Regions from separate parts of the Pseudarthrobacter sp. RHLT1-30-1 genome, predicted to be linked through region 2. Evidence: predicted binding sites of a transcription regulator. Region 2 holds the regulator's gene; the other holds the start of a gene.
The links. The regulator LexA, encoded in region 2, represses DNA repair genes until DNA is damaged. The targets are predictions, from matches to a motif close to TCGAACANNTGTTCGA.
Positions count from the first base shown of each region.

Region 1: AC50YM_RS08090 (LexA family protein) is a predicted target of LexA. The motif match lies at 6,831-6,846, and genes of this name have one in related genera.

Region 1 is NZ_JBWZCG010000008.1:59,675-74,514, reverse strand. Features, by position in the region: gene AC50YM_RS08135 (glycine betaine ABC transporter substrate-binding protein) at 1-135, opposite strand, end outside; gene AC50YM_RS08130 (ABC transporter permease) at 136-1,041, opposite strand; gene AC50YM_RS08125 (ATP-binding cassette domain-containing protein) at 1,038-2,321, opposite strand; gene AC50YM_RS08120 (ABC transporter permease) at 2,314-2,973, opposite strand; gene AC50YM_RS08115 (L-threonylcarbamoyladenylate synthase) at 3,332-3,952, shown strand; gene AC50YM_RS08110 (hypothetical protein) at 3,966-4,247, opposite strand; gene AC50YM_RS08105 (DUF4265 domain-containing protein) at 4,741-5,250, shown strand; gene AC50YM_RS08100 (tetratricopeptide repeat protein) at 5,157-5,381, shown strand; gene AC50YM_RS08095 (hypothetical protein) at 5,483-6,424, shown strand; gene AC50YM_RS08090 (LexA family protein) at 6,860-7,291, shown strand; partial or broken gene AC50YM_RS08085 (Y-family DNA polymerase) at 7,284-8,581, shown strand; gene AC50YM_RS08080 (AfsR/SARP family transcriptional regulator) at 8,630-9,589, opposite strand; gene AC50YM_RS08075 (S1C family serine protease) at 9,952-10,932, opposite strand; gene AC50YM_RS08070 (HtaA domain-containing protein) at 11,115-11,624, shown strand; gene AC50YM_RS08065 (hypothetical protein) at 11,677-11,955, opposite strand; gene AC50YM_RS08060 (DUF4193 domain-containing protein) at 12,204-12,506, shown strand; partial or broken gene AC50YM_RS08055 (glycoside hydrolase family 15 protein) at 12,586-13,557, opposite strand; gene AC50YM_RS08050 (trehalase-like domain-containing protein) at 13,473-14,405, opposite strand; gene AC50YM_RS08045 (GNAT family N-acetyltransferase) at 14,506-14,840, opposite strand, start outside.
Region 2 is NZ_JBWZCG010000020.1:43,698-58,537, reverse strand. Features, by position in the region: gene AC50YM_RS14550 (class I SAM-dependent methyltransferase) at 1-121, opposite strand, end outside; gene hflX (GTPase HflX) at 637-2,205, shown strand; gene AC50YM_RS14540 (ATP-dependent DNA helicase) at 2,198-4,456, shown strand; gene lexA (transcriptional repressor LexA) at 4,589-5,338, opposite strand; gene AC50YM_RS14530 (LysM peptidoglycan-binding domain-containing protein) at 5,685-6,176, shown strand; gene AC50YM_RS14525 (histidinol-phosphate transaminase) at 6,233-7,351, shown strand; gene hisB (imidazoleglycerol-phosphate dehydratase HisB) at 7,417-8,043, shown strand; gene hisH (imidazole glycerol phosphate synthase subunit HisH) at 8,040-8,765, shown strand; gene AC50YM_RS14510 (hypothetical protein) at 8,766-8,924, shown strand; gene priA (bifunctional 1-(5-phosphoribosyl)-5-((5-phosphoribosylamino)methylideneamino)imidazole-4-carboxamide isomerase/phosphoribosylanthranilate isomerase PriA) at 9,013-9,759, shown strand; gene AC50YM_RS14500 (SseB family protein) at 9,772-10,671, shown strand; gene AC50YM_RS14495 (MFS transporter) at 10,734-12,068, shown strand; gene AC50YM_RS14490 (DUF1844 domain-containing protein) at 12,170-12,556, opposite strand; gene infC (translation initiation factor IF-3) at 13,027-14,136, shown strand; gene rpmI (50S ribosomal protein L35) at 14,251-14,445, shown strand; gene rplT (50S ribosomal protein L20) at 14,564-14,840, shown strand, end outside.

The DNA of each region.
Region 1 (14,840 bases), on a different contig from region 2:
CAGGCCGCAGCCGGTCAGCAGGGTCACCGCTGCCAGCGCCGTGGCAAGTGCACCGATACGCGCCCGCGGCCGCCGGTTTTCCCGCCATTTTGTCCGCGTGGCTCCGGTTGTTCCGTTTGATTCAAGAAAGTGCATCTACAGTCCCTTCGGACGGGCCACGTGTTCAACGACCCGTCCAACCCAGTCGATAAACAGCGCCAGCAGGGCAACCAGCAGGGATCCGACGACCAGGACGGCCGGCAGATTGAGCTGGACCCCCGTGGTGATCAGAATCCCCAGGCCGCCTCCGTTGATGAACGTTGCGAGAGCCGCGGTCCCCACCAGCAGCACCAGCGCCGTCCGGATCCCGGCGAGCATGATGGGGACAGCCATCGGCAGTTCCACCTTGAACAGCACCGCGGCGGCGGTCATGCCCATTCCGCGGCCGGCTTCCACGAGCCGCTGGTCCACGTGCTGCAGGCCCACCATGGTGTTCCGCAGCACCGGCAGGAGCCCGTACAGGACGAGTGCAATCACGGCGGCCCAGAAGCCGAATCCCAGCCAGAACGCCAGCAGCACAACGAGCCCGATGGAGGGCGCGGCCTGGCCGACGTTCGCGAGGACCAGCACCGGACCGCTCAGGAAGCGCAGGCTCTTGCGGGTCAGCGCGATTCCGAGCGGGACGGCCACGGCCAGCACGATCACGGCCGCCAACAGCGTCAGTTGCAGATGTTCCAGCGTGTGGTCCCACAGGGCTGCGGGTGCCAGGGTCGTCAGTTCCGCAGGCGACAGGTCCGCCAGGAGCAGCCATCCAACGAGACCAAGGAGCACGGCGAAGATGCCCAGCAGCTGATAGAACAGGGCGCGCCAGGAGCGCTGGCCGGTGCCGGCGTCGATGACGGCATCGGCCCCCACTGCCGACTCGGCGTCGAGCGCCTCAGTATCGAGCGCGTCGGTGACCGGCCCGTCAGTGGCCGGCGGCCGAGCGCCCGGCTGCGCGTCCCCGGCGGGACCATGGCCGGGACCGCCTGCGGTCTGGGGGCCCTGCCCGGCGTGCCTCATTGTCCGGGCCGTCCTTCGCTGGCGGCCGGCGGGTCGGAGGGGACCGCGGCTGCAGGGATGGTGCCGGTGTTGGTTCCCACCGGGGCATCCAGCGAATCCAACGCCGCCGCCTCGTGGGCCTTGGTGATAGCCGCCATCACGGTCTGGACGTCGATAACGCCCTCGAAGGCCTCCCTTCGGCCGGTCACGAGGGCGGCACCGGCGCTGGAAACCAGCATGGTGTCCAGCGCGTCGTTGAGCGTCGCCCGGCTGCCCACCACGGGCAGCTTCGGGTCGAGTGCCGGGCTAATCGTTTGCAGGCGGCTCAGCTGGCGGCGCGACAGCCACTGAAGCGGCCGTTGACGTTCATCCACGACGACGGCGTGACCGTGGCCTGCCGTTTTGATGCGCTCCAGGACGTCGGCCGCAGCCTCGCCGGGCCGGGCCGTGATCGCCTCGGCGAGCGGTGCGTCGCCGACCCGGGTCAACGTCAGCTGCTTGAGCCCCGCGCCCGAGCCGATGAAGTTCTCGACGAATTCGTTCGCCGGGTCCCCGAGGATCCGCTCCGGTGTGTCGTACTGGACCAGCCGGGCGCCCTCGTCAAAGATTGCGATCCAGTCACCGAGTTTGACCGCCTCATCAAAGTCGTGCGTCACGCAGACAATCGTTTTCTGCAGGTCTGCCTGGATCTGCAGCAATTCGTCCTGCAGCCGCTGCCGGGTGATCGGATCCACCGCGCCAAACGGCTCGTCCATGAGGAGCACGGGAGGGTCGGCAGCGAGCGCGCGGGCCACTCCAACGCGTTGCTGCTGACCGCCGGACAGCTCTTTCGGGAACCGGTTCCGGTAGACACCGGGGTCCAGCGACACCAGCTCGAGGAGCTCGTCGACGCGGGCGGCGATGCGTTCCTTGTCCCACCCCAGCATCTTCGGGACGATGGCGATGTTGGCCGCCACCGTCATATGGGGGAAAAGTCCGCCGGCCTGGATGACGTAGCCAATTTTCCGCCGGAGCTGGTCGCCGTCCTTCTTCGTGACGTCCTCGCCGTTGAGAACGATCCGTCCCTCGGTGGGCTCGATGAGCCGGTTGATCATTTTCAGCGTCGTGGTTTTACCGCAGCCGGACGGGCCAACGAACATCACCATTTTTCCCGCCGGAATTTCGAGGGTCAGGCCGTCCACAGCGGGCTTGGCCTGACCAGGGTAGCGCTTGGTGACCTTGTCGAGCAGGATGCTGGCCCCGGTGATTCCTTCGGCGTGCCGCAGCTGTTCGGGAGTGGTTGTGGGGGCAGATTCAGACACGGATACCTCGCGGGGTTGTCAGCCGGCCGAGGCCGACGAGAAGGAGATCAAGGATGACGGCAAGAACGACGACGCCGACGACCCCGGTCACCACCGATTCGAACGAATTGGCGCCACCCAGCCGGGAGAGTCCGGAGAAGATGAAACCGCCCAGCCCTGGGCCCAGGGCATAGGCGGTGATGGCTGCCACACCCATCACCATTTGCGCGGACACGCGCACACCGGCGAGGATGATCGGCCAGGCCATCGGGAGTTCCACGCGCAGCAGCGTGCGGAAACGGCTCATGCCGATCCCCCGGGCGGCCTCGACGACGGCCGGGCTGATGCCGGACAGGCCGACGACGGCGTTGCGGAGGATGGGAAGCGTGGCATAGAAGGCCACCACAATGACGGCCGGAATGACTCCGAATCCGAAGGGCGCGACCAGCAGCCCGATCAGCGCGAAAGACGGGATGGTCAGTCCAACCGCGGAGACCGAGTTCGCAACCGAGACCAACTTCTTATTCCGGTAGACCAGAACAGCGAGGGCCACAGCCAGGACGGTGGCCAGGATCAAACATTGTGCTACCAGGCTGAAGTGCTGCCAGCCGGCGAACAGTATTTGATTGAGCCGGCCGGAAATGAAATCCACCACAAATAAGCTCTCTTTCATTGGTTGCCCGTCAATTCCGGGTGGACGGTAAGAGACGTGCAATATGCCCGGCTGTTTCTAGGCGGGAACCCTGATGGCCGCTTCAAAGTGCACACGGACAGGAATCCACAATTACCGCGCCGAACATGCGCCGGCCATGATGACGGATACCGTTTCAATACCGTGGCGTCCGCTGCCGCCAAGGGGGCCTCGGAGGAAATCACCGGAGCCCTTCGCCGGACTGTTGCGGACGAGGGCCACAGCCATTTTACCTCGTCAGGGCCGCGAGCCACCACAAAGCCTGCCGAATTGACGCCATGCGGGTGGCATCGTTGGGGCCCTTGGGGGTCCACCCCGCCGTCGGGCGTAAGCTCGTGCCATGGCGAGATATTTCGATGTTCACCCCGAAAACCCCCAGGCGCGCTCTATCAGCCAGGCGGTGGAAATCGTCCGTTCCGGCGGGCTGATCGCCTACCCCACGGATTCCTGCTACGCGCTCGGTGCGCAACTGGGGAACAAGGAGGCGCTGGACCGGATCCGGACCATCCGCCAGCTGGATTCCAAGCACCACTTCACCCTGGTCTGCAAGGACTTCGCCCAGTTGGGCCAGTTTGTGCAGATTGATAACGATGTGTTCCGCAGCATCAAGGCAGTCACGCCGGGCAGTTACACGTTTATCCTGCCGGCGACCAAGGAAGTCCCGAAGCGGCTGCTGCACCCGAAGAAGAAGACCGTGGGTGTGCGCATTCCGGACAACGCGGTGGTCCAGGCGTTGCTGGCCGAACTGGGCGAGCCGCTGCTCTCCAGCACTCTGTTGCTGCCGGATGAGGAGGAACCGCTGACCCAGGGCTGGGAAATCAAGGAACGGCTTGAGCACGTGGTGGACGCTGTGATTGACTCCGGCGACTGCGGCGCCGAGCCGACCACAGTGATCGACTACTCCAGCGGCGTGGCGGAAGTCGTCCGCCGCGGCATGGGCGATCCGTCCCGGTTCGAATAGGCCGTCCGGGGGCCTAGGCGGTCCCGGCTGAGCGGGGCTCGCCCGTCGCCCGGTTCCGCAACCAGCGGCGCGAGAGGTCCACTACGGCAAGCAGTCCCGCCAGTGGCGTGAGCACGGCGGCGGCGTAGACGAACAGCAACCAGGTCAGAGTGGTCAGCAGCGACTGGTGGTTGCTTAACAAGGACAGTCCGCCGAAGAACCCGAGGCCCCAGAACAGGATCACGCCAGCCAACACCGCCGCAGCGGGAAAGTACTCGTTGCTGATAGTGCTCTTCACAAAATTCCAGATTTTCATGGACCCTCCTCATGCCTGGCGGTGGGGAAAGTCCGCCGGATTCATGTCAATTATGCGGCGCTTCGCAACCCGGTATTTGTCGAAAACGCACTACGTGATGAAGCTAACTTCACTGCCGCGAGTGTCGTCCGTCCCGGAGAGGCTTTTTAGGCCGGACCCGGACGGGCGAGTGGTGGCATGATGGGCGCATGAGCCGAGTCGGGTGCGACCTGACCATCTCCCTCGACGGATTCGCCGCCGGTCCGAACCAAACCTTGCAGGACCCCCTAAGCGAGGGGCGGGCAGCTTCCGGGCCACCCGCGGCGACGTCGACGATGACGTGCCGGCCGGCGGCTCTCCGCCGAGTCTTCAATGGTGAGGACGAACAGGCATGCAAGCTCAACGGGTGGATGCCCTCGTTCCGTCTTGTCGTGAGGTGAAGGACTGCCGTGGGCCGGTGGAAACACTGCGGCAGTGTATGTGGCCGGGACGGCACTCCCGTTAGGCTCAGAAAATGGATGAGTATCGCCTCCACCCGAGTCGGGTCGCCCACTGGAAAGCCGGCAACCTGGAACCGTGGCCAGACGCAACGGCCGCCAACGAGACCATCTGGTTTGCGCTGCCGAAAGAGCCCGACGGCGTCACGTACTGGGAAGGGTTGAACGGCCGGCTGGAGCGTGACGGTACCCTCACCGTCCTTGGCGTACCGGCGTACGCATATGACCTCAATCTGGGTGACCGCGTTACTTTTATCAAATCAGCAGAAGGACCTTTGGTAGCGACAGGAGTGGCCCGTAAGGGCAGTAACCACACCTTCAGATTTTTTCTGCGCGACCCTGATGATGGGGCAGCGTGGTATCCCCTGGTGCAGGAGTTCGCGGTGATGGGCTGCCTTGTGGACGTCCTCTCCCCTCGGCTGACTGCCCTGTCCTGCCCGGTAGAAGCCCGACCGCCCGTAGTCAGCCGACTCGGTCAGCTGCGCGGGGAAGGCATTCTGGACTTCGAAACCAGTTCCAGCCCGTAGGATTCCCTACTTCCTACCGGCTGGTAGTCGAGGCCGGACTCGAACGGGAACGCGCGACACGCGTGTTCATCCAGCTGGGAAGTACCCTGCGCAATGTTGGTGCCCCAGCGGAGGGCAGTAGCGACCCATGAAGGCGAATCTCCAGACCGCGACTGAGCACGCCGGCTCCGGTACGTGGGGGCAGGCGCCTGGGGCGTCCTGCCGGTGGCCCGCTCGCGTAGCCTTGGGGCCAATGAACCCTTTTGGACTCCCGGAGCACCAGCTCGCCGCATTCGGCCGCCCGGTGCTGGAATACCTTCCCGCTGGTTACGACGCCGGGGACGCGGCGCAAGCCGAGATCGACGACGTCGGATCCCTCGCCGCTCTTGCGTCACCGGACGTCGTGGCTGCAAGGATGGCCCGGCTGGGAGTCAACGTCAGCACGTGGAACTTAACCGAGCGGCTACTTGAAGCCGGCGAGGACCGGACCGTCGTTTCGGGGCTCAGATACCGCAACCTCGCTCCGGACTTTCCGTTCGTGGCGGTCAAAACTAGTGCCCGGGTGAACGACGCCGAGGCGGTGGATGCACTGGCCGCCCAGGTAGCCGAGGCTTACTCCGGCGCCGGAGTGCGTGGCTTTACGTTCTGGGAGGAACCCGGCCTTGATCTACCCTCGGTGGAAAACTGGGCAACAGTCATGGCCGGGTCCCTGGGCCGGGCGGCAAGGGCTGACGGACGGGGCCCGACCGGGGTTGTGACAATCTCCTGGCCAGACTCGGCGGCTGCCGCTTTTGCTGATTACCAGCGCGAACATCGAGCGTGGCGGTCCGATGTGCCGGGGATTGCCACGTTCGTCTCGGAATCCGAGCAGGCAGGGCTCCAAGAAGCGGCGGACCAGGGCCTCTTGATGTTGCTCCGGGACCACCACGGCTTTGCGGGATTGGCGGCTGCCACAATCGCTCCGCTCTTTGGCCGGCGTGCCGTTTGCATGCTGGAAGTGTTCCTCACAAAACGTCTGCGTGGCAAGGGCCTCGCTCTGGCGGTGCAATCCTCGTTCTTGTCCGGTCAACGTTCGGGTGCGGACACCGTCTGGGGCCACATCCACGCGGGGAACTTGCCCTCGCTGCGCACGGCACAGAGACTGGGCCGCCGGCCGGTCCAGCAGGAGTATTTCGTCAGCTTGTCCGCACCCTGAAAATTGTCTCCCGGCGTCAAAAGGGACGCTACAGATGCCTTCCAACCGAAGGGCGATGACGCCGACGCCGGAATGCCCTCTGTCGCTGCTGCAGGCGGCAACGTGCCGGACGCCTGCGATGCCGGATCCAGCGCCGCCCGCTCAGGGGTGGCCAAGTCCACCCATCAGGAGGCCGGCCGCGGACCAGGAACGGGCGCGGATGGAACGGTACCTTCAGGCTCCGCTTCAGGTCGCGCGGCGGGAAAATGGAATCGTGTTGCACAACCCGGAGTGGGGGTCACCCTCTTCCGCCCCCTTATGAGGCCGCCTGATCCCGCAGTCCCGCTTCTTGCGCATCGGCACCCCCGCGGCCAAGCAGCTCCACAAAGTGTGTCGGTTGTCGGCGCCGGGAGCTACACTTAATCTATCGAACATATATTCGAATAAAGGTGTGTGGTGGGCGTTATCATCGGGCCCCGCGTGATAGATGCGGGCACTTCTCTGCTGTCGGTTCTGATCTCGCCGGTGCCGGTCGCCGCGGGCTACCCCTCCCCGGCCCAGGACTACTTTGACGGGCGCATCGACCTCAACGAGCACCTCATCAAGGACATCACGAGCACCTACGTCGTCAGGGTCTCCGGCGACTCCATGGAGAGCGCCGGGATCAGCGACGGCGACGAACTGATCGTCAACCGGGCCCTCGAGCCCCGCGACGGCTGCGTGGTGGTGGCCGTCCTGGACGGCGAACTCACCGTCAAAAGGCTGCGTCTGACGGCGACGGGGGTCGTGCTTCAGGCTGACAACCCCCGCTACCCGGACATCAGGGTCGCCGCCCTGTCGGACCTGGTCATCTGGGGGGTCGCGACCCGCTGCCTGCACCATGTCTAGGTCCAGGGCCCTGCCTCACCGGGGCACCGTCGCCCTCGTTGATGTGAACTGCTTCTACGCCAGCGCCGAGCGCGCCTTCGACCCTTCCTGGAGGGCCGCCCGCTGATCGTCCTCTCCAACAACGACGGCTGCGCAGTCACCCGCTCCCCCGAGGCAAAGGCACTCGGAATCGCCCTCGGCGAGCCCTGGTTCAAGCTCGCACCCCGGGCGAAGGAATGGGGGCTCGTGGCCCGCTCCAGCAACTACGAGCTGTACGGGGACATCAGCGCCCGCGTGATGGAACTCCTCGGCCGCTACTCGGCCTGGCTGGAGGTCTACAGCATCGACGAGGCCTTCCTGGGCGTCAGCGGCACGCCCGAAGAGCTGCGGCAGCTGGGCCACACCATGAAGACGGCCGTGCGGAGGAACGTCGGCGTCCCTGTCTGCGTTGGGATCGCAGAGACCAAGACGCTGGCGAAACTGGCCAACAAGTGGGCGAAACACAATCCCTCCTTCGACGGCGTCTGCCACTGGGATGCCGTCCCCGCCAGCCAGCGGGAGAAGCTCATGGCCGGGCTGTCCGTGGCTGAACTCTGAGGTGTCGCGGCGCGGCTGACCAAGCGGCTGAACGGGCAGGGAATCCACTCCATCCTCGACCTCGCCCGGGCCGACCCGGTCAGGATCAGGGACCGCTTCTCCGTGGTGCTGATGCGCACGGTCCTGGAACTCCGGGGAACCCCGTGCGTCCTCCTCGAAGAGGAACGGATCGGCCGCGACCAACTGATCTTCAGCCGCTCCTTCGCCACGCCAATAACCAGCGGCGCAGGGCTGCGGCAGGTGCTCGGCGTCTACGCCCAGCAGGCCAGTGCCCGTCTGGCCAGGCACGGGCTGCAGGCGAAGGTGCTGACGGCGTTCGCCGCCACGTCCTACTTCAACCCGCAGGCGAGCTCATATCCCTCGGTGTGCGTTCCGTTGCCGATGCCCACCGCCGACCCGGTCCTCCTGGCGAGGGCGGCGTATGCCCTGCTCCCCCGGATCGACGACGGCGTCAAGTACGTCCGCGCCGGGATCATGGTCACCGACCTGCGCCCCACCGGCAACCAGGCACCATTGGCGGTTTTTGAGAATCCGCACGAGGAACGCGGCATCGGCCCGCTGCTGGAGGATGTCAGCCGGAGGTACGGCCGGGGTTCAATCGGGCTGGGCCACGCTGGTATCCGGGGCGGGGCGGACTGGAGCATGAAGCGCGACATGCTTTCCCCCCGCTACACAACGCACTGGGCCGAGCTCCTGGTCGTAAAAGCCGCATGACTGCCGAGGGGCGAGCCAGCGCCGAAATGGTAGTGGTCCATCCCGGCGTCAGACAGCGGCCAGCGCCTGCTGCAGGAACGAGTCGAGGACCCGGCCGGCATTCTCCTGCAGGCGCCGGGATTCCTCCGCGGCCAGCTCCGTGCTTTTGGGGCCATGCAGCCGCTCGCCCAGGTAAAGCAGCGCTGCCAGGACCTCCGAGAGTTCGGTATTGCCCTCAGCGCGCTGCCGCAGCAGCCTGAGGTGGGCGGCCTGCAGGGCCGGCCCCGGTGCACAGCCCAGGTCGCGGTCGAACAATCGGCGGCAACGCTCATAGGCGGACAGCCCCTCGACCGGAAGGCTGGCCTGCTCGTAACCGGTGACCAGAATCGTCCACGCTCGTTCGTTCAGCGGCTCAGTCTGGACGGCGGTCCGCGCCAGCGAAATAGCCAACGCGGGTTTGTCGAGAAAGGCCGCGGTTTCGGCCGCCAGAATCTGGGCTGCGACTTTCTCGGCAGCATGCTGGGCCCGCACTTCCTCTGCCCAATCAGCCACGAGCTCAAAGCCCAGCAGAGGCTCGGCCGCCAGCTCCAGCGCCTGCAGGGAAAGGCGATGCGCCTCGGCCGGCGGGGCCTGCCGGGCGGTACGGACCAGCCGGCGGAAGGCCGAGAGGTCCAGGTCCACGAGTTGCGGGTCCATGACGTAGCCGCTGTTCGCGGTGCGCAGCGGGCCCTGCTTGGTGTTGCCGGGCTGGATCGCCCTGCGGATGCCGCTGACGTAGCTCTCCAGGGTGGCGATGGCGCCGTCGCTGGCATGTGGTCCCCATAGGAGCTCCACGAGGCGCGTTTTGGACACAGGGGTTCCCAGGCTCAGCAAGAGAATTTCCAGAATGTGGCGGGGCTTGCGGCCGCCCATGTCCGCCGCCGTGAGCACTTCGCCATTCCGCCGGACCTCGAACGTTCCGAACAGCCGGACCGAAATTCCCGACTCAAGGCCACCCAAATTTTCCACGTTGATCTCCGATTTTCCCACCGAATTCCTAACCTGCTTTTCGGAGAGCCGGAAAGAATTAGAGAAAAGTACTGAGACCCACTTCCAACCGGCTTTCTATGGAAACCGTGACACGCAAAACGGGAGGCAACAAGCAAAGGAGCTACCCGCTCCTTAACCAAGCGGAAAGTCGGGTACCTCCGGAAGCTGCACCAAGTGTTCCCCGGAAGTTATGTGCGTACCTGCCCCGCGGCTCAGGTAGCAGCACCCCAAGGAAAAGAACGGCATCGAGTAATGCCCTATTGCTGGGCGGATTCCGGATAAACCCATTTGAACGAACGCTGAGGTCATTGCCGCGTTCCGCCACGTTTTTCACGGCAGCGCCCCCTCACCGTTCGCCCCCGTCACCGGTCGTTCATCTCTTCAGGAACCGTGAGAACCCGGATTTCGGTTCCGTCACGCAGCACTGCCAGCTCCAGTGGCACGCCAATTGCCTCGGCAAACAGCAGCTTTTGCAGACTCTCGGCATTGGACACGGCCTTTTCGCCCACCCGGAGGAGCACGTCGCCGGCCAGAAGTCCGGCCCGCTCGGCGGGCGAATTGCTCAGTACCTCCACCACCAGGAGCCCTTCGCGGTGTCCGGTCCGGACCACGGAGCTGGGCTGCAGTTGGATGGGGGTGTTGACCAGCCCCAGATAGGCGCGCCGGACGCGGCCGTCCTTGAGCAGCGCCGCGATGATCCGCCGGGACGTGGCGTTGACCGGAACCGCCAGGCCGAGTCCTGCGCCCGCAACCGCCGTGTTGATGCCGACGATCCTGCCCCGCGCGTCCGCAAGCGCACCACCGGAACTGCCCGGGTTCAGTGCCGCGTCGGTCTGAATAACGTCCTCGATGATGCGGCGGTTTCGTCCGGACCAGACGGGAATGGAACGGCCCAGTCCGCTAACCACGCCCGCGGTCACGGAGCCTGAGAGCCCCAAGGGGTTCCCGACCGCAATCACCAGCTGTCCCACCCTGAGCGACTCCGCATCGCCAAGTGCCGCCGGCGTCGCCGTCGGGGCCTTGCCGCGCACAACCGCCAGATCCGAAAGCGGGTCCGCGCCGATAACTTCCACGGCCGTCCGGGTCCCGTCGGCGTACACCGCACTGCCGCTCCGGGCTGCGCCCACCACATGGGCGTTGGTGAGCAGGTAACCGTCCGAAGTGAACAGGACGGCGGAACCGGCGCCCGTGCGGAATCGGCCGTTCCGGCCGGTGCCGGTCACCTCGAGGGCGGCCACGTGCGGTGTCACGGCCGCGGCAACGCGGATTACCGTTTCGGAATAGGAATCGAGGGGATCCTCGGATGCCTCGGGGTCAGGGACCCGGCTGATTGCAGTGGCCACAGCGCACCTCCTGAACTGGTACTTATCTAAGTCAACCACCAGCCCCTTCGGCGTAGTCCGGGGCTCCCTACGCCCTCAGAGAACTACGCCGGATGTCACGTCTTCGGGGTGCGAGTGCAACCGGCAGGCGATCCGCCGCTAGGCTCGGAGGAGTCCCGCCTTTCAGTCACAGGAGAACCTACGTGAACCCAGCGTCCGCTTCACCCGATCCGCTGCCTCCGCTGGGCCTGAGCTGGGGCATCAAGCGCAGCTTTATCGACTACATCACCAGCCTGCCGGACGGTTCCGTGTCGGCGGCGGGCGGCGCAACGGTGACCAAACCTTCCTTGTTCTGTTTCAGCCCCGACGCGTCCGACTACGACGTCGCGCGCGGAACTGGAGTACTGCGCTTCCGCGGGGACGTCCGGCTCGCCGGCCACCACGGCATGCTGCTGGTCCGGCTGCTGGATCCCTGGATCACCTTCACGAGTGGCAGCGGGGTACTCTCGATCAGCACGGGCGACGGCGGCGGGCAGGACCGTACCGCCGTCGGCTTCCTCAGCCCGACGAAGCCCCGCGACGCCGACGGATCCCTGGTCTGGGACCATGTTGACGTGGTCATTTCCCCGGAAGGGTCCGAACTCTTCGATGGCCAGTATGCCGCCGGCCAGCCGATGGATCCGATCGCCATCCGGGTGACCGTCCCGGCGTAAGAGGGAGGGTCTGCTCCGGCGGTCCCCCGGTTTCACAGCGCCGGCGGATTTTCTAGAGGCCCCCGTGCACGTCCCCATGTGCCTGCGCTACTTGGGGAGCAGGCCCGAAAAGCCAGCCGGAGACGTCGCTGCGCAACACAAAGTGGGGTCCACCGGTGGCACTGACACTGCCGGTGGGAACGTAGTAGCCGCGTCCGGCACCCGGACCGCCAGCAGCGCGGTCGAGGGCGTCGGTAAGCTGTCTGGGCAGATGTCCCGCCGGGCCAAGCGCCCGGAGGCCATCAAGTTCGTCCGGCGTGAGCCTTCCGAGTACTGCAGCGATATCGGCCATCTTGGATCCTTTCGGGCGGGCGGTGCTAAAGCACCAGCCTAGGACCGCGTCATGAACGGCATGTGAAATCCGGACGAAGATCATCGAACAGCTACGGGTCCGGGGACGGCCGCCGGGACCTGGCGCCATTCCCGGCGGTGTCGTGAGTGTCACTCCGCCCGCGTGCCATACACCCAGCAAATTAACGGACGAATGCTGTACCGTTCAATTCCGGGAAACCCAGAACAACGGAATCGAGAATCAACCAGGTGGCAACCGACTATGACGAAGTCCGATCCGACGTTGCGGAATCACGCAACGCCTCCCTCGAGGCCCTGCGCTCCGCGAACGCGCCGGACGCCCGCAGCGTAACCCGTGAGCTCGACGAGGCGGACACCTCTGAAGGCGTGGAACTGCCCGGCGCCGACCTCTCCGGCGAGGAACTGACGGTCACCGTCATTCCGCAGAAGGAAGACGAGTTCACTTGCTACTCATGCTTTCTGGTCCGGCACCGCTCGCAGCTCGCCCGCGAGAAGGCCGGCCACTCGTACTGCGCTGACTGCATGAGCTGACGGCCGCACCCCTTCACATTCGGCCGGCGAAGGCCCGGCTCCCGCATGCGGGAGCCGGGCCTTCAGGCTTTGCCGCCGTTCAGCTTCGTGAGGCGGCCCGCCGTCCGGCTTTCAGCAGGCGCAGTCCGCTGGCGAGGACACCGACGTGGCTGAAGGCCTGCGGAAAGTTCCCCAGGAACTCGCCCCTGTCCGGATGGATTTGTTCCGGCAGCAGGCCGAGCGGGTTCGCGCGGCCTCAGAGGGCTTCGTACAACGCATAGGCCTCATCGATCCTGCCCTGTCCGGCCAGGTTGTCCACCAGCCAGAAGCTGCAAAGCAGGAAAGCGCCCTCGGTGCCAGGAAACCCGTCCGGGGACATTTCGGGGCGGTACCGGAAGAGCAGACCGTTTCCGGCGTCGAGCCCTTCCGAAATCGCCTTCGTGGTCGCGGCCATCCGTGGATCGTCAAAAGCAATGACATTGCGCACGGGCAGCGTCAACAGCGCCGCGTCGAGGCCGCCGCTGCCGCCGAGGTTCTCGGTGAAGGTCCGACGTTCGGAGTTCCACGACTCGGTCAGCGCCGCGTCGCGAATGGTCTCGGCGGCGGCTTCCCATCTCCCTCCCGGGTACGAGAGGCCCTGCTTTCGGGCGATCTGAATGGCGCGGTCAACGGCCACGTAGCACAGCGCCGCGGAGTACGTGAAAGTGCGTCCCTCTGAGCGTATTTCCCAGGGTCCGCTGTCCGGGGTCCGCCACCGGGCGATGGCCAGCACCACGATGGGGACGAGGGCTGCCCACAGCCGGCGGTCCACGTGTCCGCCGCTGATCGACCACTGGTCGTGCTGGAGCTGGTGGACGGCACCGTTCCCCCACCGGACCGGGGCCGAGCCGCGGTACCCGCGCAGCAGCGGGTCCTGGACCTCTTCCGGTGGCTGGGAGCCATCCAGCGCATACATCACATGGGGTGCGCCATCCCGTTCAACGTTGGTCAGCACCCACGCGAGGAAGACGTCCGCGTCGCTGGGGTCGCCGATGCGCCTGAACACATAGTTCGAGAACGACGCGTCCCGCACCCAGGTGTAGCGGTAGAGTCCCAGTTCCGCGGTGCGCCGGGCCACTCCGGCAACGACGACGTCGCGGCCGCCATGATGGCGCCCGTCTCCGCATGGTCCAGGAGCTTGAGTGTCAGCGCCGAGCGCTTCATCAGCTCCGCCTGGGAGCCCTGACAGTCCAGCCCTGAGGACCAGCGCCGCCACGCGGCGACCGTCTGGTCGATCAGCTTTCGCGCGTCCCGATGCTGCCTGAGCCGGAAGCGGCCGGACCAGTGCAGGGCCATGGTGATGGTCTCACCGGCCCGCAGCGTCACTTCCGCCGACAACTCCCGCCCGTCCGGGGCAAGATCCACCGTCGACCACAGATAGACCTCCGAAACGCGGACGCCCTCCCACTCGAAACGCCAGCCCCCCGCGAGTTCGTCAAAAGTGACACCGGCCTTGGGGACCAGCCTGATCCGGAGGCGGACGACCCCTCCCACGGCCTGGACAAAGCGGAACAGCCCGCTGCGGCCGGCGGGGACCGGTTCGACCAGATCGGCGCCGGACCGCAGGGTCAGGCAGTCGGTGATCTGAAGTATGCCGCGGTCCGAGGCAAGGGTGGTGACCAGGACACAGGAATCCTCCATGTACCGCTGGGCGGATGCGTGAACGGAGACCGGAGCGATTTCAAAGAGGCCCCCGTTTTCCGCATCGAGGATTCCGGCGAGGAACGGGGGGCTGTCGAACTCCGGGATGCAGAGCCAGGAGATCCCGCCGTCCCGGCCCACGAGCGCGCAGGTGGACCCGTCGCCGATGAGGCCATGGTCCTCAATGGGCAGGTAAGCTTCCCGGCGATCTATGGCACGCAGATGCGCGGCGGGAAACACTGCTGCTCACTCCTTCAATCTTCCGGTGTGGCTTCTCCTTTCTTCATTCTGCACCTGACCGGCCGCGGAAACCACAGATTCAACGGCGGTTACGATCTGCTCAGCGACGGGTCCGCTGCGCCAGTGCGTCGTTGAGAAATCCGAGGAGTGCGGGGGTGGGTTTTTGAACGCTGGCCCCGTACCCGGTGTGCTTCCCGAGGTAGTTCTTGATGTAGGGGCACACCGGCACAATCGTCAGACCGGCGGCAACCGTCTCGTCGAGTGCCTGCGCAGCGAGCCGCCCGGCGAGGCCCTGGCCGCCGTATTCCTCGTCGATGACCGTGTGATAGAAAATCCGGTGACCGTCCGCATCGTCGACGTAGGCCGCCTGGCCGATGGCGGTGTCGCCGTCGAGGACCTGAAAGCGCTGCCGGTCCGGGTTGTTTCTGATGGTGA
Region 2 (14,840 bases):
CGGGGCTGAAGATGCCCGACGACGTTTGCAGGCGCCGGGTCTCACCGGCAAGCTCCACAGTCAGGGGCTTGCGGGTGAACGGCCCGGCCGGCTGGGGGCTGAAATAGTGTGCGGACTCCATAACTGGCCAGATTAGTTGTCCGTCGGCAGGTATGGGAAACCGGGGAGGCCTGCCCCGCGTCCCGGCTCCACCTGCCGCGGCGCGCGGCCATGGCCCCGGGCCGGAGGCAACCGCGCGGTCTGTTAGGCTTAAAAGCATGTTCTCGAACTTCAAGTAGCCGGCACGGGTTAACTCCCGTCCCCGCAGCGACGCAGGTAGTTACCTTCCGCTCAGTGCGCCACCCCCACGAATGATCCCGGCACGGGATACCGATGGGCGGCGCCCGATCACCTTGGAGTCTGGCAGCGCTCACTGGAGCCTGGCCGAGCGGACAGCTTCTTCCTCTTCCTGGCTATACCTTGCCAGTCCCTCCCTCATCCCACCGCTCCTTGTGGAGCCCGCCCGCCCCCGGCACCGTTGCCGCAGGCATTCCTGGAGGCCCCGTTTTGACCAATAGTCGTCAGCCCAGCGCGAATACCGCCCCACCCAGCACCGATCCGCACTATTCTGAAACTGCCAAACCTCTAAAGGAGACCATGACCAGTCAGCCCAACCCCGGACCCGATTCAGCAGCCCAGGACATGAGTCCTGCGGAAATCCAGGCTGTCATCGACCGGATCCTCTCCAAGGACACCCCGGCCCGGAAAGCCGTCCCCGCTGCCGGTGAGCCCACGTCCGTGCTCGGCAAGGCGCAGGCGATCTCCCGGCAGGACGAGGAACACAGCAGCTACGACGGCGACCAGCAGGACCTCGAGGAACGCCACGCCCTGCGTCGTACCGCCGGGCTGTCCACCGAGCTCGAAGACGTCACCGAAGTCGAATACCGGCAGCTGCGCCTCGAGCGTGTTGTGCTGGCCGGCCTCTGGACCGAAGGCACCCTCGCCGACGCCGAGAACTCGCTCCGCGAACTCGCCGCCCTCGCCGAGACCGCCGGCTCGGAGGTCCTCGACGGGATCGTCCAGCGCCGCCAGAAACCCGATCCGGGCACGTTCCTCGGCTCCGGCAAGGCCCAGGAGCTCAAGGACATCGTGATGTCCACCGGTGCGGACACCGTCGTTGTCGACGCCGAACTGGCCCCCTCCCAGCGCCGCAGCCTGGAGGACATCGTCAAGGTCAAGGTGATCGACCGTACGGCCCTGATCCTGGACATCTTTGCCCAGCACGCCAAGAGCCGTGAAGGCAAGGCGCAGGTGGAGCTGGCCCAGCTCGAATACCTGCTCCCGCGCCTGCGCGGCTGGGGTGATTCGATGTCCCGCCAGGCCGGTGGCCAGGTCGGCGGTGCCGGTGCCGGCATGGGTTCGCGTGGTCCCGGTGAAACCAAGATTGAACTTGACCGCCGCAGGATCCGCACCCGGATGGCAAAGCTGCGCCGCGAAATCGCCGCGATGAAGCCGGCCCGGGAAACGAAACGGGCCAACCGCCGTCGTAATGCCGTGCCGTCCGTCGCGATCGCGGGGTACACCAACGCCGGCAAGTCCTCGCTGCTGAACCGGCTGACCGATGCCGGTGTCCTGGTGGAGAACGCCCTGTTCGCCACCCTGGACCCGACCGTCCGGAAAGCCGAAACCGCTGACGGGCTGGGCTACACCCTCGCCGACACCGTGGGATTTGTCCGTTCGCTGCCCACCCAGCTCGTGGAGGCGTTCCGCTCCACCCTGGAAGAGGTTGCCGACGCAGACCTGATCCTGCACGTCGTGGACGTCTCGCACCCGGATCCCGAAGGCCAGATCGCCGCCGTCCGCCAGGTGTTCAGCGAGGTCGATGCACGCAAGGTGCCGGAAATCATCGTCCTGAACAAGGCCGACGCCGCGGACCCCTTCGTGATCGAACGGCTCAAGCAGCGTGAACCGCGCCATGTGGTGGTCTCGGCCCGCACCGGCGAAGGCATCCCGGAACTGCTCAAGGCGATCAGTGAGGGCATCCCGCGGCCCAGCGTGAAGCTGGAACTGATGATCCCGTACAACCGCGGGGACCTGCTCAGCAAGCTGCACGAAACCGACGCCGAGATCCTCAGCCTCGACCACGAGGAAGCGGGCACCCGTGCCGTCGTGATGGTGCGCGAAGGATTCGCCGCTGAACTGGATTCGTTCATCAGCAATGACTGACGCAGCGGGGACCGGGGCGGACACCGGCGGCCCGGCAGGGGAGGATCCGGGAGCGGTAGACATGGCAGCGGAGGGCCCGGCAGCGGTGGACATTGCAGCCGCTGAACCCGCCGGCACCGGTCGGGCCGGGACCGACAACGCGGGATCCAATGACGCAGGATCCAAGGACGCGGGGACAAAACCCGCCGTCAGGCGTTCAGCAAAGAAAGGCGGCCCGGCCGGCGAGGAGTTCGTCATTGAACTCCTCGACCGCGCCGTGTCCGGCATGGGCGGCCAGAGCCGCGACGGCCAGCACGAGATGGCCCGGCAGGTGGCGCACGCGATCGACAGCGGCGACCACCTGCTGGTCCAGGCCGGCACCGGAACCGGCAAGTCCCTTGCCTACCTGATCCCGCTGATCGCCCATTCACTCGTCAGTGACAAGCCCACCCTGGTCTCCACCGCCACCCTGGCCCTGCAGACCCAGATCGTCGGCCGTGACCTGCCCCGGCTGCTGAAGACCATCACCCCGGCGCTTGACCGGCCGGTCAAGGTCGCCCTCGTCAAGGGCCGCTCCAACTACGTGTGCCGCCACAAGCTCGACGGCGGTTTCCCCTCCGAAGAACCGTCCGAAGGCCAGCTCTTCTCGCTCGGCGAGGACACCTCCGTGCCGCATTTCGCCGCGGCCATGGGCGGCCCGTCGTCGCAGCTCGGCAAGGAAGTCGTCCGGTTGCGTGAATGGGCCGAGGACACCCGGACGGGGGACCGGGACGAGCTCCTTCCCGGGGTCACGGACCGTGCCTGGCGGCAGGTCTCGGTGACCTCGATGGAGTGCCTGGGCGCGCAGAAGTGCCCGCTGGCGGCCGAATGCTTCAGCGAACTGGCCCGGGCGAACGCCGCGGACGCCGACGTCGTTGTCACCAACCACGCGATGCTGGCCGTCAGCGCCTTCGAGGGCCTCGCCGTGCTGCCGGACTACGACGTTGTGGTGGTCGATGAAGCCCATGAACTGCAGGACCGGGTGACCGGTGCCGTGTCCGGCCAGCTCTCCGTCGCGATGGTCCACGCCGCCGCGTCCGGGGCCCGGAAGAACACCGGCATCACCGTGGACGCCCTGAACAACGCCGCCTCCCACCTCGAACTTGCCATTGAGGGGGTACCCAGCGGCCTCATGCCCAACGGCCTCAACACCGAACAACTGGACTGTGTGGACCAGCTGCGGGACGCCTGCCGCGCCGCGCTCTCGGATTCCAAGGGGGACAGTGCCAATACCGCCGACGGCGGCCGCCAGCTCGCGCGCTCCCGCCTCATGGTGATCCTGGAACTCTGCGAACGGCTGCTCGCCGCCCGCGAGAACCGCGAAGTGGTCTGGTTTTCCCGCAACAGCACGTTTGACCCGCAGCAGGGCTACGCCCAGCCCGACGAGTCCGCGCCGGCACTGATCAACATCGCCCCGCTCAGCGTCGCAGGCCGGCTCCGCGAAGGACTGTTCGCGGACCACACCGTCATCCTGACCTCGGCGACCCTGGCGATCGGGTCCGCTTTCGAACCGGCCGCGGGCGGCCTTGGCCTGGTCGGGCCGGGTGCACCCAGCTGGACCGGTGTCGACGTCGGCTCGCCCTTCGAATACCCGAAACAGGGCATTCTGTATGTTGCCAGGCACCTGCCCAAGCCCGGGCGCGGTGTGTCCCCGGAAGCCCTCGACGAGCTGGAGAAGCTGATCCGGGCCTCCGACGGGGGAGCCCTGTGTCTGTTCTCCTCGCGGCGCGCGGCCGAGGAGGCCGCCGAGGCCATGCGGCCCCGGCTGGACATGAGCATCCTCTGCCAGGGCGATTCGACCATGACGGCGCTGGTGAAGCAGTTCGCCGACGAACCCGACACCTGCCTGTTCGGCACCATGTCCCTGTGGCAGGGTGTCGACGTGCCCGGGGACTCCTGCCGCCTCGTGGTAATCGACCGGATTCCCTTCCCGCGGCCAGATGATCCCCTCATGACCGCCCGGTCCCGCGCGGTGGCCCAGGCCGGCGGCAACGGCTTCATGAGCGTTTCGGCGACCCATGCAGCCATCCGCCTGGCGCAGGGCGCCGGCCGGCTGATCCGCACGACGACGGACCGGGGAGTGGTGGCCGTGCTGGACTCGCGGCTTTCCACCGAGCGCTACGGGGGATTCCTCCGCGCAGCCCTGCCGCCGTTCTGGCCGACGACAGATCCGGCGGTCGCCGTCGCGGCCCTGGAGCGGCTTGCCAAGGAAGCAGGACAGCCGGCCGCCTAGCCACCGCCGGGAAGGAACGCGAAGGGCCCCGTCCGATGCCGGCGGGGCCCATTTTTCTGGCGCCGACGCGCGGTTCCGTGCTGCCGCGGACCCGCCAGTCGTTCCAGCCGCGGACGAGCAGGTCCGTGCCGCCTAAAGGGAGCGCAGGACCGAGACGACCTTGCCCATGATGACGGCGTGATCGCCGAGGATGGGCTCGTACTGCGTGTTCTGGGGCAGCAGCCAGGTATGGCCGTCGCGCTGGCGGAACGTCTTGACGGTTGCCTCGTCGTCCAGCAGTGCTGCAACAATGTCACCGTTGAGGGCGTCGCCCTGCCGGCGGACAACGACCCAGTCGCCGTCGCAGATGGCCGCATCGATCATCGAGTCACCCGCGACTTTGAGCATAAAGAGCTCGCCGTGGCCCACGAGCTGGCGCGGCAGCGGCATGATGTCCTCGACGACCTGGTCGGCCAGGATCGGACCGCCGGCGGCGATCCGGCCGACCAGCGGCACCATGGCCGTGTCGGTGGCACTGGCCAGCTCGGAAACCGACAAGCCGCCGACCGTGCGCAGGCCACTGGACTTCTCGATCCCGGAAACCTTGGAGGTGCCCTCATCGAGCGTCAGGGGCATCAGGACTTCCATGGCCCGGGGACGCTTGGGATCCCGGCGCAGGTAACCGAGCTTCTCCAGCTGTGAGAGCTGGTGGGTGACGCTGGACAGGCTGGCGAGGCCGACGGTGTCACCGATCTCCCGCATGGACGGCGGGTATCCGTTGTCCGTTACGGACCGCTGGATGGTCTCCAGGATCTTCTTCTGCCGGACGGTGAGGCTCTTGGGTGGCCGGGCTGCCTGCGGGCTCCGCTGGGTGGCCCTGCCGCCTGTGGCTTGTGCTGCCATGTTCGCCAACGCCTTTCCGTTCCGCCCGGCCGCCGTGGCTGCGGCTGCCGGGAACTTCCGGCCTGAGATGAAATGTCAGACCCTGCTGATCAACTGCAGAAGTGGTTGTTCTTTGACTCAAACGTAGGCCAGCCACACAGCTTTTTCAAACATTTGTTCTAGCGAGTCTCGACAATGTTCGTTAATAAGTGCTAAAACAGAGCAGGCACGATTCGAATATGTGTTCTAGTTGGACACCGTTCGGACTCAGCACAACGTTCGGTTCTTTGTTCGAAGGTTAGGCCGGTTGGCGGCGCGTATGTGGAGTACGCCGGGCGGCACAGTATGGTCCAGGAGGGCTCAGTTCATGTCAGCATCAAGCGCATTTCACGACACTTTCGGCCGCGACGCGTTCGGCAACTACGGCCGCCCCGACGGCGGTGCATCGGAGGGCCAGCGGCGTTCCCTGGCCCAGCTCCCTTCCGCCGGCGGTCAGGCCTCCGACGGCCGGCCCGGCTTGGCCGGCCGCGGCGCGCGGGCCAAGCAGGCGCCGCTGCGCCTCACCCGGCGGGGACGCATCGTCTTCATCGGAGTGCCACTGATCATACTGGCCGCGCTCATCCTGTCCCTCAGTGGCTTCCTCAACGCCCCGGCCAAGGCCGCGGAGTCGGCCGCCGATCTGTCACTGACGCCCACCGTGTCCGTGACGGTTCAGCCCGGCGAGTCACTGTGGGCCATCGCCGAGGCCGTCGCGCCGGAGCGGGATCCGCGCGATGTGGTCGCCGACATCGTCCAGCTGAACAACCTGGACGCCGCCCGGGTCGTGCCGGGCCAGGCGCTTTTCATTCCGTCCAGCTAGCTCCGGGAATCCGTCACAGTTTCAGCGCCCGCAGCGATCTCACTTAAACTAGGAAAGTGACTGACCAGTTAGAGCGCCTGAACCGACTTCCCCTCCGGACGAATCTGCGGGGCCTGACGCCGTATGGCGCCCCGCAGCTGGACGTCCCCATTTTGCTCAACGTGAATGAGAACACCCATGGTGTCCCGGCCGATGTGCGTGCCGCCATTACCGAAGCCGTCACGATTGCCGCGGTCGGCCTGAACCGCTATCCGGACCGCGAGTTCACGGAACTCCGCACAGCCCTGGCCGAATACCTCGGGCACGGACTGGGCGCAGAGAATATCTGGGCCGCGAACGGCTCCAACGAGGTTCTCCAGCAGATCCTCCAGGCGTTCGGCGGACCGGGCCGGACCGTCATGGGCTTCCCTCCCACCTACTCGATGTACCCGCTGCTCGCGGCCGGCACGGACACCGGGTACCTCGCCGGGACCCGCACCGCGGACTACGGGCTGAGCGCGGCGTCTGCCGCCCGCCAGGTCCGCGACGCCGGACCGAACATCGTTTTCCTCTGCTCCCCGAACAACCCCACCGGCACCGGGCTTGGCCTGGACGTTGTGGAGGCTGTCTACGAGGCAGGCGAAGCCAGCCGGACCATCGTGATCGTCGACGAGGCGTACCACGAGTTCGCCCACGACGGCACGCCCAGCGCCCTGTCCCTGCTGCCCGGCCGGGAACGCCTGATCGTCTCGCGCACCATGAGCAAGGCCTTCGCCCTCGCCGGCGCCCGGGTGGGCTACATGGCGGCAGCGCCCGAAGTGACGGATGCCCTGCGCCTGGTCCGGCTCCCGTACCACCTCTCCGCCATCACCCAGGCGACCGCCCTGGCCGCCCTGCACCACCGGGTCGCGCTGATGGCCGACGTCGAGGACATCAAACGCCAGCGCGACAGGATTGTCTCCGAACTCCAGCGGATGGGCCTCAAACCGGCGGCGTCCGACTCCAACTACGTCTTCTTCGGCGGCCTGGACAATCCGCACGAGGTCTGGCAGGGCCTGCTCGACGCTGGCGTGCTGATCCGGGACGTCGGCATTCCGGGGCACTTGCGCGTTACCGCCGGGACTGAGACGGAAACCACAGCCTTCCTCGAAGCCCTCGAGCAGATCCTGGCCGGCCGCGCCGTACAGCCCGCCTAGACTTAACCCCAGGACATCCACCCTGCCTGCACGGCGGGCACCGTCGTCATCCAAAGGACACGCACATGAGCAACACCGGATCAACCGCTGCCGAGGGCCGGACCGCACGCATGGAACGGACCACCAGCGAGTCATCGGTGCTGGTTGAGATCAACCTGGACGGCACCGGCGTCTCGGACATCAGCACCTCGGTGCCCTTCTACGACCACATGCTGACCGCACTGAGCAAGCACTCCCTGATCGACATGACGGTCAAGGCCACCGGCGACACGCACATTGACGTCCACCACACGGTCGAGGACGTTGCCATCACCTTCGGCGAGGTTCTGCGCACCGCGCTCGGGAACAAGGCGGGTATCCGGCGGTTCGGCGAAGCCACCGTTCCGCTTGACGAGGCCCTCGCGCACGCCGTCGTCGACGTCTCCGGCCGCCCGTACCTCGTGCACGGCGGCGAGCCGGCCGGCCAGGAGTACCACCTGATCGGCGGACACTTCACCGGTTCGCTGACCCGCCACGTTTTCGAGGCGATCACGTTGCACGCCGGAATCTGCCTGCACATGAACGTGACCGCCGGCCGGGATCCGCACCACATCGTCGAGGCCCAGTTCAAGGCGTTCGCCCGCGCCCTGCGCGCCGCGGTCGAACCGGACCCCCGCGTCAAGGGCATTCCGTCGACCAAGGGTGCGCTGTGACCGGCAAGGTGCTGAAGGACGGCGCGATCATCGACCCCGACGCTGGCCGGAAGCTGGCATCGCCCGAAGGCAAACCCACCGTCACGGTCCTGGACTACGGCTCCGGCAACATCCGCTCCGCCGTCCGCGCCCTGGAACGCGCCGGCGCCGAAGTGATCCTCAGCTCCAAGCCGGAGGACGTGCTGAACGCCGACGGCCTGGTGGTCCCCGGGGTCGGTGCATTCGAAACCGTGATGCGTGAACTCAAAGCAGTCGACGCGGTCCGCATGATCGGCCGCCGCGTCGCCGGGGGCCGTCCCGTCCTGGCCATTTGCGTGGGACTGCAGGTCCTGTTCGAAGCCGGCGTCGAACACGGCACCGAATCCGAAGGGATGGGGGAGTGGCCCGGCAAGGTGGAACTCCTCCCGGCTGACGTCGTACCGCACATGGGCTGGAACACGGTGTCCGCTCCGGAAGGTTCCAGGCTCTTCGCCGGTGTCGAGGACGAGCGCTTCTACTTCGTCCACTCCTACGGTGTCCAGAAGTGGGACTTCGACGTGATCCAGCCGCGGATGACCGCACCGCTTGTCACCTGGTCGGAGCACGGCGCCCCGTTCATCGCGGCCGTGGAAAACGGCCCGTTGTCCGCCACGCAATTCCACCCCGAGAAGTCCGGCGACGCCGGCGCACGGCTGCTGCGAAACTGGGTCGACGGCCTGCGCAGCCGAGCCGGGACCGCCTGAATGTGGTCCATAGTGCTGATGGGCCTGGCCGGCCTGCTGGTCGGCGGCGGGCTGTCCTTCCGCCAGCAGAAGAGCCCGCGCTGGATCCAGGTTGTGTTCTACGTCCTCGCCGGCATGGCGCTGCTCGCGGCCTACCTCCTGACACTGCCCGCCGCCTGACGCATTGCACCGCCGCACTGCAGCGCCACCACCGCCGCAACCCCCTGCCGTCCCCAAAAGAGCCGTCCCTAAGAGCTGAGGATCCACGATGACCACCGAAACCCCGCTGCCCGTGCTGGAGCTGCTGCCCGCCGTCGACGTCGTCAACGGCCAGGCCGTCCGTCTCGTCCAGGGTGAGGCCGGCAGCGAGACCAGCTACGGCACTCCCCTCGAAGCGGCGCTCAACTGGCAGCAACAGGGGGCCGAATGGGTCCACCTCGTCGACCTCGACGCCGCCTTCGGCCGGGGCTCCAACGCTGACCTGCTCCGCGAAGTGGTCGGCCGGCTCGACATCAAGGTGGAGCTCTCCGGCGGCCTGCGTGACGACGAGTCGCTCGAGAAGGCCCTCGACCTGGGCGTGGCCCGCGTGAACCTGGGCACGGCAGCCCTGGAGAACCCGGAATGGACCGCACGAGTGATCGAGCGGTTCGGCGACAAAATCGCCGTCGGGCTGGACGTCCGCGGCACCACCCTCGCCGGCCGCGGCTGGACCAAGGAAGGCGGGGACCTCTGGGACGTCCTCGCACGCCTCGAAGAGGCCGGCTGCTCCCGCTATGTCGTCACGGACGTCACCAAGGACGGCACGCTCCAGGGACCCAACGTGGAACTGCTGCGCCAGATGGTGGAGAAGACCGGCAAGCCGGTCGTCGCCTCCGGCGGGATTTCCAGCCTCGACGACCTCAAGGTCCTGCGCTCCCTCGTGCCGCTCGGCGTCGAGGGCGCCATCGTCGGCAAGGCCCTCTACAACGGCAACTTCACCCTGCCCGAGGCCCTCGACGTCGCCGGCCGCCGCTAGCCGGTCCACAGCATGGAACCCCAGCCGGCCGGCAACAGCGCCGCCGACAGCCCAGCCCCGCAGCGCCAGCTGCCCGGCCATATCGCCGCTGCCCTCGCCGGCGCCGGGGGAGCAGCCGACTCGGCGGGCCAGCCCTGGGCCGGGCGCAGCCTCACCGGCGACGACGCCAGGATCCACAACTTCGAGGACGACGACGGCGCTGCCGACGGCGGCTACCTCGCCGCCCTGGCTGCCCTCGCGTCCGGGACCGGCGACGAGGCCGCGGTGGTGGCAGCGCTGGCCACGGCACGGGTTTTTGTGCCAATCCTCGCCACCCTCGCCGAGGAAGCCGAAGGCGCCGGCGGGCTGCAGGCCGACAAACAGGCCGACATGGCCCTGGTGACGCTCAAGGCCCCGGACGGCCGGACAGCCATGCCCGTGTTCACCTCGGCCGCCGCGCTCGAAGCCTGGCACCCCGCGGCCCGCCCGGTGGCTGTCTACGCTGCCCGAGCGGCCCTCTCCGCGGTCGCTGAGGGCGCGGAACTGCTCGTGCTCGACCCCGGCTCCCCGGTGACCTTTGTTGTGCGCCGCCCCGCGGTGTGGGCCCTGGCGCAGCAGCGGGACTGGACGCCGTCATATGCTGATCCCGAGCTCGCCGGGAGCCTCGGCGGGGCCGCCGCTGGCTTTCCCGCGGTCCGGCGTGTAGAAATTCATCCAGGCGGTGGAGTCGCCTCGCTGGCAGCCGATGGAACGCCGCTGCCGGGCGGAGGCGCCGGCCCGGAACTCCGGGTACTGCTCTACCTTGAAGACGGGCTCGACGCCGCCGGCGTCCAGTCCATCGTGTCCGGCCTCAACGATGCCTGGGCGCGGAATGAAGTATTTGCTGAGCGGGTTGACTCGATCGAGGTCAAATTGCAGCGCGCAGCACAGTAGCTGACGGCCCGCGGGGGGAGATCCCGGTGCTGCCGCCGGCAAGTACCAGAGGGATGTAGTCCGTGAACTTCGCGCTGTACCGGGAGCTGCTGGCCGTTCGGCCAATCAGGCGGCTCCTGCTCATCGGCATGGTTGCCCGCATACCGCACTCCGCGGCGGGGGTCCTGCTGACCCTGCACATAGTGCTGACGCTCGGCCAGGGCTACGCGGCCGCGGGTGCCGCTGCCGCCGTGATGACCATTGGCATTGCCGTCGGTGCGCCCTGGCGCGGCCGACGGGTCGATACGGTGGGCCTGCGGCGTGCCCTCATCCCGTCGGTCATCTCAGAGACGGTCATCTGGTCGGTTGTGCCGCATGTGTCCTACGAACTGCTGCTGCCGCTGGTGTTCGTCGGCGGACTGCTGACGCTGCCGATCTTCAGTGTGGTGCGCCAATCCCTCGGCATCCTCGCCACGCGGGAGCAGCGCCGGACAGCCTTTGCCCTTGACGCCATCTCCACGGAGCTGGTCTTTATGATGGGCCCCGCCGCCGGCGCCCTGGTCGCGACCGCCGGATACTCGGTCCTGGGGCTGACCGTCGTCGGCATCGCCACCTCGGTGTCAGGGCTCTTCCTGATGTGGTTCAACCCGCCGACCCGCAGCGCCGAGTCTGGCCTTGAGTCCGATGCAGTGTCCGAGGCAGAGTTTGAGGCAAGCCAGCAGGAAGCCGCCGAGGTCGCCGTCGTCGCCGCTGCGCCGGCGCACCTGCAGGAAGCCGCTGCCGAGTTCGCCCCGCTCGCTGCGTCGGGTGAACGCCGCCGTGTGGCGGCCGGGCTGCGGCACCGGGTGATCCACAACTTCAGATGGTTCACCCCGGCCGTGGCTGCCGTCTTCGCTGTCGCTGCCGGGGCCGGCATGATCCTCAGTGGCAGCGACGTCGGGATCGTCGCGTCGCTCGAAACCGGCGGCCACCAGGCCGAGATCGGACTGGTGTTCATTTTCTGGTGCGGGGCCTCGGTCGTCGGTGGACTGATCTACGGCGCCATGCACCGGCCGATTTCGCCGATCCTGCTGCTCCTGGGCATGTCGGCCCTGACCATTCCGATGGCTTTCGCGCAGGACACGTGGACTCTCAGCCTGCTCTCGCTGCTGCCGGGCCTGTTGTGTGCCCCGGTGCTGTCCGCGGCCTCCGAGAAGGTCGCCGAACTTGTGGACGAGAGACGCCGCGGTGAAGCGATTGGCTGGTATGGCTCGGCGCTCACCGGCGGCGTCGCCTTCGGCGCGCCGCTCGCCGGGGTCTTCATCGACAGCATCGGTGCCTCGTCCGGATTTGTGGCCGTGGGAGTGGGCGGGGTGCTGCTGTGCCTCGTCGGACTCCTGCTGCAGCACCGCCGCCGGCGGCGCCTCGCTGCTGCCTGACGGGCGCCGCAGCCCCAGCGGTTTGCGGGCGTTAACGACGGCGGCGGGCGGACCAATGTGGACCGCCCGCCGCAGCGTTGTTCGGAATACCCGGGGTGCTTTTAGTTGACCGCTCCGGTGTACTTCTCGCCCGGACCCTTGCCCGGCGCGTCCGGAATAATGGATTCCTCGCGGAAGGCCAGCTGCAGGGACCGCAGGCCGTCGCGCAACGGTCCGGCGTGCTGGGAACCAATTTCGGGCGCTGCGGCGGTGACCAGTCCGGCGAGGGCGGTGATCAGCTTGCGGGCTTCGTCGAGGTCCTTGAGTTCTTCGGCGTTGTCCTCGGCGGCGAGGCCAAGCTTCACGGCGGCGGCGCTCATGAGGTGCACGGCTGCGGTGGTGATGACCTCGATTGCGGGCACCTCGGAAATGTCGCGGATCTGCTGTGAGACGTCACCCTGGGCGCTGGCGGGCTCGTAAACGTGTGAATTACTATCTGAAGTGCTCATGCTGGTAAGCTTGACACAGACCGACTGAATGTCGTTATTTCACAGTAGTCACGTATTCACAGTTGTTATCCACCTGTTTTTATGTCACCGCAGATCTATCGCGGCGGAATAGCGGCCGGAACCCGTCAGCAACCAACATGCCCGACATGGAGGTGCGCCGGACGGGATTTCTTCTGTAGAATCGACTTTCAGTTAGCAAGCGGAGTTCTCTCCCACCCGCGTCAGCCGCTCTCCTTCGGGAAGCTTCGCAAGAAGCAAGGTTGCCGGGTACCTGGTCGGGCATTCCTCCCGGGCGTCAGCCTGGCGGGATGCATGCCGCCTCACATGAGGCAGGCAGCACCGATCTTCGAGGCCTTCGATTGCTCCGGCAATTGGGGGCCTTCTCTTTTTGCCGGTGGAATACCCCTCACGAACACAGGAGCCTTAACATTAGCGAGCCAAGAATCAATGAGCGTATCCGCGTCCCCGAGGTGCGGCTGGTCGGCCCTGCAGGCGAGCAAGTAGGGGTTGTCCGTATTGAGGATGCCCTGCGTTTGGCTGCCGAGTCCGATCTTGATCTCGTTGAGGTTGCACCGCAGGCCAAGCCTCCGGTGTGCAAACTGATGGACTTCGGCAAGTACAAGTACGAAGCCGCCGTCAAGGCACGCGAAGCCCGGAAGAACCAGACCAACACGGTTCTGAAGGAAATCCGCTTCCGCCTCAAGATCGACACCCACGACTACGAGACGAAGCGCGGCCACGCGCTCCGCTTCCTTGGCGCCGGTGACAAGGTCAAGGCCATGATCCAGTTCCGCGGCCGTGAGCAGCAGCGCCCCGAGATGGGCATCCGTCTGCTCCAGCGCTTCGCTGACGATGTCGCCGAAGTCGGCGTCGTTGAGTCCAGCCCGCGGATCGATGGCCGCAACATGGTCATGGTGGTCGGTCCCCTGAAGAACAAGGCAGAAGCCAAGGCAGAGGCCCGCCGCGCATCGCAGCGTGCGGACGCCAAAGCCGAGAACGAAGCCAAGGCTTCGGGCACGAGCCGCGTTGACACGTCCGGCGCGATGGATGCACCCCTGACCCAGTCGCTCGCCGATCTTCTCCCGGAGGGCTACCAGGTCCGCACCGAACCCGAGGCTGAAGTAACCGAAGCTGAAGTTACCGCAACGGAGACTCCGGCAACGGAGGCCCCCGCCGCGGAGGCTGCTCCCGAGGCCCCGGCCGAGAAGACCGCAGAAGCCGTGGTTGCGGCCCCGGCCGCCGAGGCCAAGGCCGAGGAAGCCCCGGCTGCCAAGGTTCCCGCCACGGAAACGCCGAAGCAGGAGGCCCCCAAGGCTGCCCCGAAGCGTGAAGCCCCGAAGACTGAGGCTCCGAAGGCCGCAGCCCGGCCGGCAGTAGCCAAGGCGCCCGCAGCGCCCAAGGCTGCCGCCAAGGCTCCGGAACCGGCGCCGGTTCCGGAGGGTGAAAAGTCCGCTCCGGCGGCTGCACCGAAGCCGGTTGCCGCACCGAAGCCGATCCCGCGGCCGTCGGCGCCGAAGCCTGCTGCACGGCCGGCGGCCCCGAAGGCCGCCGCCAAGCCGGCAAGCAAGAAGACCAACTAGTTCAGGCTGCCGGACAGCAATGTCCGGCAGTAAGCAACCAGCACGCCGCCCGCAGGGACGGCTGCACGAAAGACTGCAGACCTTGTCTGCGGATACGTAAGGAGATCGGTTCCCATGCCGAAGATGAAGACCCACAGTGGTGCTAAGAAGCGCTTCAAGCTGACCGGCAGCGGCAAGCTGCGCCGCCAGCAGGCCAACCGCCGCCACTACCTCGAGCACAAGTCCTCCAGGCTGACCCGCCGCCTTGCCGGCGACAAGATCGTCTTCAAGGGCGACGCTAAGGTCATCCGGAAGATGCTCGGCATCTAAGTTCCAAGTTCTCTGACTGTTGCCACCTGGCACCAGTCAACTACCAAAAAGGCTTCTCAGGCCAGCCGGTTGTTCCGGCAGTAGATGCTTGGGATCAGATTTTCTAAGGAGTACGCACGTGGCACGTGTGAAGAGGGCGGTCAACGCCCACAAGAAGCGCCGGGTTATTCTTGAGCGCGCCAAGGGCTACCGTGGACAGCGTTCACGCCTGTACCGCAAGGCCAAAGAGCAGCTGCTGCACTCGTTTGTGTACAGCTACGGTGACCGCAAGAAGAAGAAGGGCGACTTCCGCCGCCTGTGGATCCAGCGCATCAACGCTGCCTCCCGCGCCAACGGCCTGACCTACAACCGTCTGATCCAGGGCCTCAAGGCCGCTGAGGTCGAGGTTGACCGCC